Chroogloeocystis siderophila 5.2 s.c.1: one gene and its partner. The main gene of each other region encodes a partner of the protein of the gene in region 2 in a complex. Links are inferred from orthologs where the notes say so. Each region holds a gene or a part of one and is shown on either strand. Other genes may lie near its edges.

Region 1 (5,825 bases), on a different replicon or contig from region 2:
CGCGGAGTTTGCCCAATCGATTATCTCTATCACTCTTATGGCCAGTGTTGTTAATCTCTAATAAATCTTATCGACAAAACTTCAGGAAAGCACTAAGAGGCTAGCTGCGTTGCGTATTCCTCCCGCTTTTGATCAGCCACTTCCAACTTGTAAACCAGCGTATGGTAAGTTGTGGTTAATTGGCGGGACTCAAGAAAGTGTTGAAATTGCTGCGGCGATCGCGAACTACAATATCCGCTGTATTATTTCTGTAACAACTTCTGCGGCGCGATCGCTTTATAAGCCTGCACCGTGTTTAACAGTTTGGGTAGGGCGTTTAACTTTTGCTCAAATCCCTGAATTTGTCAAACAGCAAGAAATTGTGGCGATTGTGGATGCTTCACATCCTTATGCTGTCGAAGTTTCGCAAAATGCGATCTTCTCGGCGCAACACCTGCAAATTCCGTACTTGCGCTACGAACGTCCGATCTTGTCGCCTAGTACAGCTAGCGAAGGTGAGCATTTTGATAGCTTTGCAGCTTTATTATCAACGAACCGTTTGCAAAACAAGCGCGTTTTATTAACTGTAGGTTACAGACCGCTACACTTATTTCAAGCTTGGCACGATCGCACAACGTTATTTGCAAGAATTCTGCCGTCGGCGATCGCCTTAGAAGCAGCCACTCAAGCAGGCTTTACCCCAGATCGCTTAATTTGTTTACGTCCGCCAATTTCTGATGAATTAGAACTTGCGCTTTGGCGTCAGTGGAAAATTCAACTTGTGATTACCAAAGCTTCAGGGAAACCAGGTGGTGAAGACACAAAACGCCTTGTCGCCACTCAACTCGGTATTCCGCTTATTACAATCAGTAGACCCACCGTTAATTATCCACAACAAACCTGCGATTTAGCTGTTGCACTTGATTTTTGTCGTCAGTACCTCTGAATTTTCGATTAACTCGTATTATGAGCGCATTTCTCTGCGATCGCTGCGCCTTAGTGGTTCACTTCCTCCTTAAAAAGCTGGAATCCACTCTTTAATAAAGTACTCAGTCCAAACACCATTTTTCCAATAAGGATCGGCTTCAACAAGTTGACGAACTGTTGCTTCATCTTCAGCTTCGTAGATGCCAAAAACCTTTGTTAAATCCTTTGTTGGACCAATTGTAATCAATACGCCTGACTCTTTTTGTGCAGCTAGCCCGTCGAGATGAGCTTGTCGATGAGGAACGCGCTTTTCTAGCACATCCTCGCAATAACTTCCCCACATTACGTACTTAGGCATAACACAAGCTCAACTGCGCAGATTCACACCAAATTTTTCTACCAAAGATTCTCGCACTTTTTGGTGTACGGGTTCGATGTCCTCATCCGTCAAAGTGCGATTTTGGGCGCGATATACTAAGCGAAACGCTAAACTTCTTTGTCCTGGGGGAACGTGTTCGCCGCGATATTCATCAAATAATTCAACTGATTCGAGCAATTCTCCCGCCGCAAGTGCGATCGCGCGTTCTATTTCTGCAACAGAAACTTCGAGATGCGCGAAAAACGCAATATCTCTAGGCGAGGCTGGATATGTAGAATACAAACGAAATTTTGGTACTAAAACTGCGTTGCGATCCCAATAATCCAAAATCACATCTAAATCAAGTTGAAAGACGTAAACCGCATCTGGTAAGCCTTTTTCTTGGCGTAGTTGCGGATGAACTTGTCCAAAATCACCTAAGCGATTACCCTGCAACCATAACGACGCTGTACGCCCTGGATGTAGGCGCGAATCTTGATGACTTGGTTGGTACTCTACCTTTAACCCCAAGCGCTGAAAGACACTTTCTAAAACGCCTTTAGCTTCAAACCAAGTGAGGGGACGTTCTTTTCCACCAGATGTCCACTTCCCTTGAGTCGGATCGCCGCCTAAAATCCCGCCTATAGCCTCGGCTTCGAGTAATCCATCTTCTTCTTGCCAGAAAATGCGCCCAATTTCAAATCCATTCAGGCTACCATTACCTTGCTCTAGGTTGTACTGAAAAGCATCGATTAAACCGGAAATCAAGTCGGTACGCAGCGCGGAATATTCAACAAAAATCGGGTTGGTAAGCACAATTTGTCGGTCTTGTCCTGGTTTGACGAGCGAGTAATGGATGAGTTCGGTCAGCCCAGCAGCGCGGAAGGCTTCGCGGAGTTGGCGAGTGAGTTGCTGTTCTAAGGAAAGATAACCAGGTTCCGTTTTTTCAGGTAAAGTATCGCAAAAGCGATCATAGCCATACAGTCGCGAAATTTCTTCAATTAAGTCAATTTCACGCTCTAGATCGCGATGACGATACGGTGGAACGGTTACAGTCAAAACTTTTTGCGGTTCAGACGATGTGACTTGACATCCGAGGGCGGTCAGAATTTGCTGGATTGTTTCTGGTTGAAGTTCGCCAGTCGTGTCTTCTAAGTCGATTGGTCCTAAAATTTGGTTGACGCGATCAAGACGTAATTCAATTGAACGCGACATTGCGCCTACATCAGGTCGTGCGTCAGCAAATTCTTGTTGTACAGGAACGCCGCCAGCCAGATCCTGAATAAGCATTAATGCGCGACGACAAGCTAATTCTAATTCAGCCGCGTTGATGCCCCGCTCGTATCTTGCAGAAGCTTCGGTACGTAATCCTTGGCTGCGCGCCGAACGCCGAACCGCGACAGGATCGAATAGCGCGGCTTCTAAAACTAAATTTTGCGTACCCTCATGTACTTCAGTTGCTTCGCCGCCCATAACTCCCGCTAACGCAACTGGTTCTTCGTGTGCGGTAATGAGTAAAGCTTGACTGGAAAGCGTGCGCATTTGACCATCGAGCGTTTTGAGTGTTTCGCCAGATTGCGCAAACCGGACGCCAATTGTTAAGTCTGATTGAGTTCCACTGACGGCGAAGAGGCGATCGCGATCAAATGCATGAAGCGGTTGACCCCATTCAAGCAGAATGTAATTAGTAATATCAACAACGTTGTTAATCGGGCGAGTTCCCGCAGCTTGTAGTCGCTGTTGTAACCACGCAGGCGAAGGCGCAATCTTAACCGACTCAATAACTGTACCAATATACGCAGGGCAAGCTTGTGGCTGCGAGATTTTGAGTTTTAAATTCTTCTGAGTGTCAGGAATCGAGATTTCTGGGGCTTGTGGTAGTCGCACTGTTTTTCCTGTAATTGCGGCGACTTCGCGCGCGACACCCACCATGCTTAACGCATCAGCACGATTTGCAGTTGCTGTCAAGTCAAGAATCACATCATCCAAACCGAGCAACGGGCGAACATCACTTCCTAATTCGAGTTCCTGCTCAAAAATATGAATTCCTGCGGATTCTTTCGCGAGTCCTAACTCAGCTAAAGAGCAAATCATTCCTTCTGAACGGACTCCGCGTAGTTTGGCTGCTTTGATTTTGACGTCGATTTTAGGGAGGTAAGTACCCACTGTGGCGACGGGTACATATATTCCCGCACGGACATTCGGCGCACCACAGACAATATTTAATGGTTCTGGGGAAGCTGTTCCGACATCGACTTTCGTGACACTGAGTTTATCTGCATTTGGATGGCGATCGCACTCTAACACTTTCCCAACAACAACACCCTTTGCCCATGCACGGCGATCTTCAATTTCTTCTACTTCAAATCCTGCCATTGTTAACGTTTCCGCCAATTCTTCAGGAGAAAGCGTCAACTCAACCAGTTCTTGCAGCCAATTCAGAGAAATACGCATGGAGTGTGCTTGCTTAGACCTTAGCCAGACTATCTTATCAAAATTATTGCAAAGCTTTGAAGAGATTACCGCACCGCAGCAGGCATATGATGCTCTGCAATTGTGTCAACGTCTGCGAACGCAACTAAAAATTTTTGTTGCTTACTTTCTTTGCAACCCGCTTCATTACAGCCATGCGCATGGTAATAAGAGTAGATATAGCTGCTATCAAGTCCGCCCGTCAGGCACAGTTGAGGCAAATGCAATCAATCCGCAACGGGTTTTCCTGCAACTCGTTGTCAGTTGTTTCACGTGGTAGTGATATTGCTTGGCTACAGCAGACAGCAACGGAACACCAAACTGGAATCAAGGACTGCTTTAAGCACTAATTACCCGTTTCGCTAAGTATATAGTGAAAATCAATCTTTACTTGATAGAACTAACCATCAAGAAGAAGCCTTAAAGATGAGGGTTGAAACAACTTATTTTTAAGCCCTACACTCTTAAACCAGTTTTCTGTTCCGATACTTGTTGCTACGTTAGCTAGTGTATTTAATCAGGGAAAAATTTTTTAAGACAACCTTGGTTAAACTGTCTCACGTCAACTCAAAAAACTGTTGATGTCCTCTTCCCTGACAAGGTTACTTTTACACATCAGTTCTTTGATCGCGAATTTCTACCGGAACAACTTTCCGTTCTTGTGAGTCTGCTTCACTGGAAGCAACTAGCGTTTCAGAGTTTGTAGTTGTTGTTGGTAGCTCAACTTGCTTTTTCTTGATTGAGGGTGGTTGCACCTCCTCAGTAGCACGCTTAGCTGAGTCAGCAACACTTTTTGTTGCTTCCATGGCTGAGTTTGCGGCACTCTGTGCGGCTGGTTTGACATCTTCAACCGCGCCTCTGACAGAGTGAGCTACACTTTGTGTTGCACCCTTTACCGAGTCAGCTACACTTCTTACGGCTGGCTTAGCCTCTTCAGATGCAGATTGGACAGCTTCTACAACAGCGGGTTTGGACTCCTGAACTGTCTCCTTGACAGCTTCTGCTGTGTCAACGATGGAAGGTCTTGCTTCCTCAATTGTCTCCTTGACTGAGTCTACTGCACCCTTTACAGAGGGCTTAACATACTCAGCTGTATCTTTTACTGCTTCGCCTACAACTTCTACAGTTTCGTTTACATTCTCGGCTACACTCTCTACAGCGTCTACTACACCTTCTACAGTCTTATTGACAGCCTCAGCGGTACCCCTACCGGCCATCGCCCCCGCTGCTGCACCGGCTACAGCACCAATGATTCCTCCAGTTCGACCGCCAAGTATAGCACCAATAGCCGCGCCAGCTGCCGCTGCACCAATACCCGAACTGCTTGGCTGCTCCTCCTGCTGCATATTAGGTTCAATATTCTCGTCATCATTAATTGGTTGCTTGTTCTCAGTCATCGCTTTTTCCTTTGAGTAAAGTATTCACCAACAATTTGTGGCAAGTTGACTAGTGCCAATGTAACGATTACAAAAAAGGACTTACACCTAACTGAGGGGGGACAACGCCAAATACAATAGTTATCTAAAGTTAGAAATTTTAGAGTGAGTTAGTAGTATGGCTAGGCTCTGTTTTAAAACTACAGCCATAAGGAATAGGGACGACAGTCAACAACATAGCAAGGTAGTTTTAGTTGTCTGCAACAATGCAATGGAACGCACTTAAGGACAACCGGAACCTGTTCGTTTGACATCCAACTCTTAATTTTTGCTAACCCAGTTTTAAAAAACGCTCTAGAAGCCAGGAGGGCACGTATCTTACCTGCGCTGGGCAATTAATGAGTAAGGGAATACGGCTACTTGGAGCCGCATCTCTCGTTTTCCGTATAAATCACGTGGCTATGAGTAATTTTTCTTTAAATAATTGAAGCAGGGTGCGATCGCTCCCAGTGTTACCTGAAACAGTGAGTAAACGCTCATATGAGCTATTGCCTAAATCCCAACTGTTCCCATCCGCAAAACTCAAGTTCTCGTCAAACGTGTGCAGCTTGTGGCGCTCAATTGGTATTACGCGATCGCTACCGCGCACTGCAAGCACTCGCACAAGGTGGTTTCGGTGCGACGTTTTTAGCGCAAGATGTCACGTTACCTGG
Region 2 (5,615 bases):
ACCTCCAGCAAGTAGGGAAACTAACACTAAGCGGATGGGTTCAGCTTTACCAACAATCGTACGACTCAGGTTTTGCGTCAGAATCTCAATTTTTTTCATGCACTACTGTCGTTTTTTTTTAAATAAGCCATGAAGTGTTACAGATTGAGAACACTTGGCAAGTTCATCACTTAGTGTTCCCTTGTAATTCCTCTTTTGCAGCAGTGCAGTCAAGTTGAATTTGTGCTTTTAATTCATCTAATGAAGCGAATTTCTTTTCGGGGCGTAGGAATTTTTCTAGCTGTACAGTTAACGTTTCACCGTATAAATCTCCCGACCAGTCAAATAAATATACCTCTACAGATGGATGTGTACCGCTAACTGTGGGACGAACACCAATATTCATCACGCCTAGGTGATTATCCACGCCTTGAACAAAAACCCGAACAGCGTAGACGCCATTAGCTGGTAGAAATTTTTCGGCTGGTACAGCGACATTAGCAGTCGGAAAACCAATTGTTCTACCCAACTGCTGTCCTTTTACAACGGTTCCTGTGAGGGTGTAGGGACGTCCTAATAACTCTTGGGCGCGTTGTAAATCGCCGTTTTCCAGGGCTTGACGAATCGCTGAACTACTAATGCGATCGCCTCCTCGCGCATAAATGGGAACAATCGTTACCGGAATATCAAAACTTGCTGCGATCGCTTTTAAATCTTTTGCTGTACCTGTGCGCTGCTTCCCGAAACAAAAGTTTTCACCCACACTGATTTGTTGACAGCACAACTGTTGAATGAGAATTTTTTCCACAAAGTCTTGCGGACTTAAAGAAGCTAAATTCCATGTAAATGGAATTCGTATGAGTTGGTCTACACCTAAAGCTTGAAGTTGCTGAACTTTTTCATCTAAAGGTGTCAGAAGCGATCGCTTTTTCCCTGTAAAGAACTCTTGCGGATGCGGATTAAAAGTAACGACAGTACTATAAATATGTTCAGGGCGATCCGCGCTAGATATTGGCGTTTGCGTGTCCGCAGGAACTGATAAGGGGTAAGACAGGAAGCTTCTAACCTCTTCCTGATTTTTGCTACGATGCAAAATTGGACGAATAACCTCTTGATGCCCTAAGTGAATGCCATCAAAGTTTCCTAGGGCGATCGCGGTTGGTGTCAAAGCATTAGTTAGAGATGAAGTAACCCACACGCTTTACATTTTGACATAAATAGGTCAATGGTAGCAGATTGATGAGGGGTCGGAGGTCAGAGTACGGAGGTTAGGGAAGTTTTTTGCTAATTTGGTTCTTCAATTGTTGACCCCCAGTCTTGCTTTTAGTCAAATTTCCATTCGGATAAGGGATGTAACGCGTCGAGATACGTCAAGTTGTAATGTAAAGGAGTGATGGTGATGAAGTTATGGCGAATTACTTCAACATCCGTTGGAATATCTTGAGGTAAATTTAAACCCTGTTCAGCAGGCGCGAGATCTTCAAGCAACTCTCCGGCTAACCAGTAATAAGTTTTACCGCGAGGATCGACACGCTTTTCAAAAACATCAACGTAGCGACGAATTCCCTGACGCGTGATTTTTACTCCTGCAATTTCTGCTAACTCGACTGCCGGAATATTAACGTTGAGTAACATAACCTCAGGTAAAGGGTGGCTTTTCAATTGTTCGAGTAAGTGAATTGCAAATGTCGCAGCAGGTTGAAACTCTTTAGAAGTAAAACTTGTGAGTGATAATGCCACACTAGGAATACCCTCAATGATCCCCTCCATAGCCGCCGAGACAGTACCAGAATAAAGAATATCAGTTCCTAAATTTGCTCCCTGATTGATACCAGAAAGCACGAAATCTGGTGGACTATCGAGCAATGCCCACAATGCAAGTTTAACGCAGTCAGCAGGCGTTCCCGAACAAGCCCAAGCTTTGATGCTAGGGTGAAATACCGACTCGACGAGTTCTGCACGAATCGGTTGATGTAATGTTAATCCATGTCCAGTTGCCGATCGCTCGCGATCTGGACAAACAACCGCGACTTCGTGTCCGGCTGCTGCTAAAGTATCGGCTAGAGTCCGAATTCCTAGCGCGTAAATACCATCGTCGTTGCAAATAAGTAGTTTCATAGAGGTCAGAGGTCGGAGGTTAGGAATCAGGATATCCTCAATAATTGGTTAATTGTCAGTAGTTAGTAGTCAGTACCAACTAACAACTCATTCTTCTCTCGCCCCCTCGCTCCTTGCCCCTACTCTCTTTTAAACTGATACGATACACTTATATTGATTTGAACAGCTGGCTTTCAGAGAATTACTGTTGAATACGACAAGCATGAGCAATCAGCCTAGCACTTTAAAGGCTCAACTGGAAACTTTACGACAAGAAGGCATAAGCGCGATCGCTACTGCTGATTCCTTGGATCGTTTAGAGGAACTTCGAGTAGTTTACCTCGGTAAGAAGGGTCAGTTATCAGGATTGCTGCGCAGCATGGGGCAATTGAGTGCTGAAGAACGTCCGCAAATCGGGGCGATCGCTAATACTGTTAAAGAAGCCCTACAAGCAGAAATCGAAAAGCAGCGTCACAAGTTACAAGCGGTGGCGATTCAAGCACAATTAGAAGCAGAAACAATTGATGTGACAATGCCTGGTGTTTATCGCCCGCTTGGTCGCGTTCACCCGCTTCATAGTACAATAGATCGCGTGCTGGATATCTTTGTTGGTCTAGGCTACACTGTGGCTCAAGGACCAGAGATGGAAACTGACTACTATAACTTTGAAGCACTCAATTTCCAAGCGGATCACCCTGCACGTGATATGCAGGATACTTTATTTCTTCCTGATGGAAATTTATTGCGGACGCATACTTCCAACGTGCAAATTCACTACATGGAAGACAACGATCCGCCAGTACGCGTCGCAATTCCAGGACGTTGCTATCGTCGCGATACTGTAGATGCTACTCATGCCGCAGTGTTTCACCAAATCGAAATTTTGGCAGTCGATGAAGGCTTGACTTTCACTGACCTCAAAGGAACGGTTAAAATATTTTTACAAGAATTATTCGGCGATTCACCAATTCGCTTCCGTGCAAGTTATTTCCCTTTCACCGAACCTTCAGCCGAAGTAGACGTGCAATGGAAAGGTCGCTGGTTAGAGGTAATGGGCTGCGGTATGGTTGACCCGAATGTGCTGAAAGCGGTAGGATACGACCCTGAAGTTTATACCGGCTTCGCGGCAGGTATGGGTGTGGAAAGATTAGCGATGGTACTGCACGAAATAGATGATATTCGGCGTTTCTACAACAGCGACTTGCGGTTTTTGCAACAATTCTAAAATAGGATTAACTGATAGCTATTTTATTAGCTTAGTAAGATACTCAGCTAGTCTTTCCTACATATTACTTGTTGTGTAGATTTTAATTAAATCAAAAAAACAAGCAGCAAGGAGGTAACTTCATGCTGAAAACTTCAGAAAAAAACACGAGATCTTTTTATAATTGGTTTGATCGAGAACGTATAGTTCATAGCCTAGAACTTGTACAAAACCTAATTGTGGTTTTGTTGTGCATCGGATTGTTTTGCACTATGCTGATTCGGCTAGGTGATATATTTATTTCACTATTACAACCATTGAGATTTCAAGATATAACTTCAGATATTTTATTCATTTTGATATTAGTCGAGCTATTTCGCTTGCTTATTATTTATTTGCAAGAACAACGGATTTCAGTAGGTGTAGCAGTAGAAGTTTCAATTGTATCTGTCTTGCGAGAAGTTATAATTCGAGAGGTTTTAGAAATTCCTTGGCAACAAATTTTAGCAGTTTGTGCTTTTTTATTAATTTTAGCTTTGTTACTATTAACTCGTGCTTGGATGGCGAAGATTTTTAATACAATTTCATTAGAAAACAATCAGAAGTTGAGTGAAAATGCAAGAGATCATTCTGTAGAAAAACGCGTACCAATTTAGTAGATCTATTTTAAACAGCGATCGCAGTGCCCACATTTAAATTCTGTGTTAAAACCAAATGCACCTAAAAGAAATTGCCAGCGACACGAATGAGTATTGAGATATTCATTGATTTGATGACCAAGGTAAATTTGTCTAGGAGACCTTAAGCTTGTTTGATGAATAATGTAGTGAAATGGATCTTGCCATTCAATTTGACCATGACTATGAAGTAGCGCAAGGGCGATCACACTTTCAGCATCTCGTGGAACTTTGCCTTGTTTAGGTAATTTTTTAGCTAACTGCTGGGCTTTGGTGTATTGCGATCGCAGTTTTTGTGTAAAAAATTCTTGACGTTGTTTATCTTCAGGATTTAGCCATCCTGTAGGTTCACTTACAAGGGTTAGCGCGATGCTTGGTTTACCATCACGCCCTGCGCGTCCAATTTCTTGGACATATTCTGAAAGTAGCAACGGTGCATGAAAGTGAATAACCCAGCGGACATCGGGCTTATTAATTCCCATACCAAAGGCTGAGGTGCAGATCACAAAGGGGATTTTACCTTTTAACCAGTCAGTCTCAATTTCTCGGCGTTCTTCTGGGCTTAATCCAGCATGATAAGCAGCAGTAAGATAAACTTGTTGGTTTAACCATGCGGCAAGGCTTTCACTATCTCTGCGCGTGCGGACATAGACTAATCCAGCTTGTTGGGGTTTGGTTTGAATAAATTTTAATAATTGTTGTTTGCGTCCGCGTGGTGTCCATACCATTTGTACTTTGAGATGAAGATTTGGACGATAGGGATTTTGGCGAAAAACTTGGGGCTGTTGGAGTTGTAAAACTTGTTGAATCGTGGCTTGTGCCGTTGGATCGGCGGTGGCGGTAAAAGCGGCAATCGCAATTTTTGTTCCTTTAGGTTTTGATTGTAGCAGTGCGGGGCGTACTGTCCCTAAACGGCGGTATGCAGGGCGAAACGTATCTCCCCACTGTACTAAACAATGCGCTTCATCAAGAATCAGGCTGTTAATTTGCAGTTGCGGTTGACACAACCTTTTCCATACAGGTGCGCTAAAAAGTGTTTCGGGTGAAAGGTATAGTAACTTTAGCTGCTGTTGTTCGAGTTGCTGTAAGATTTGTTTGCGTTGATATGTTGGTAATTCGCTGTGTAATAGTGCGGCTGCTAGGTGGCGATCGCGTAATTCTTTGACTTGATTTTCCATCAAAGCGACTAACGGCGACACAACAAGTGTTAGCCCAGGCTGAAGTAATGCAGGAAGTTGAAAGCAAATCGATTTACCACCGCCTGTAGGCATGATAATAAGCGTGTCTTGCTGTGATAATAGACTACGGATAATTTCTTCTTGAGGTTGGCGGAATTCTGGATATCCCCAAATTCTTTTTAAGGTGTCTCGCAATGTATTGGTAGGAATCGCGTTTAACTCATTCATCAGCAACCTGGTAGGAACTCATCAGCATTTACATTTAAGGTTTCCCAGATAACGTCAATGCGATCACTTAGTGACTGAAGTCACAGCTTAACGAACCCTGTCCACCTCCGCGGACTCACACCTTAGGCTTGTATAGCACTACGTCTTGTTTAGGACACGTTAAATGGCTAACCGCCTGTCTCCTAGCATATAATCTGAGCCACTCTGTGTACTTTTTGCCAAGCGTTTAGTAACACAAAAAACCTATTAACT

The links. Proteins that work in one complex are often made in the same cells at the same time.
Region 1: the proteins of pheS (region 2) and pheT are in contact, whole or in part, in a crystal structure (PDB 6P24), measured with the Escherichia coli proteins. The link is inferred for Chroogloeocystis siderophila 5.2 s.c.1 from one-to-one orthologs.

The regions. Positions count from the first base shown.
Region 1 is NZ_MRCC01000004.1:271,469-277,293, forward strand. The notes cover bases 997-4,107. They hold pheT (phenylalanine--tRNA ligase subunit beta), read right to left. Parts: upstream 3,719-4,107; coding sequence 1,274-3,718; downstream 997-1,273. Other genes in these bases: NIES1031_RS06225 (YciI family protein), read right to left, coding at 997-1,264; NIES1031_RS06235 (hypothetical protein), read left to right, coding at 3,717-4,016. Outside these bases: NIES1031_RS06220 (cobalt-precorrin-6A reductase), read left to right, coding at 110-925; more of NIES1031_RS06225, read right to left, coding at 995-996; NIES1031_RS06240 (hypothetical protein), read right to left, coding at 4,345-5,133; NIES1031_RS06245 (serine/threonine-protein kinase), read left to right, coding at 5,653-5,825.
Region 2 is NZ_MRCC01000024.1:11,021-16,635, reverse strand. The notes cover bases 1,400-4,300. They hold pheS (phenylalanine--tRNA ligase subunit alpha), read left to right. Parts: upstream 1,400-2,299; coding sequence 2,300-3,301; downstream 3,302-4,300. Other genes in these bases: NIES1031_RS21145 (RecQ family ATP-dependent DNA helicase), read right to left, coding at 3,942-4,300; NIES1031_RS21150 (phosphate-starvation-inducible PsiE family protein), read left to right, coding at 3,424-3,936; surE (5'/3'-nucleotidase SurE), read right to left, coding at 1,400-2,097. In the rest of the region: NIES1031_RS21170 (AAA family ATPase), read right to left, coding at 1-99; NIES1031_RS21165 (bifunctional riboflavin kinase/FAD synthetase), read right to left, coding at 167-1,177; more of surE, read right to left, coding at 1,303-1,399; more of NIES1031_RS21145, read right to left, coding at 4,301-5,363.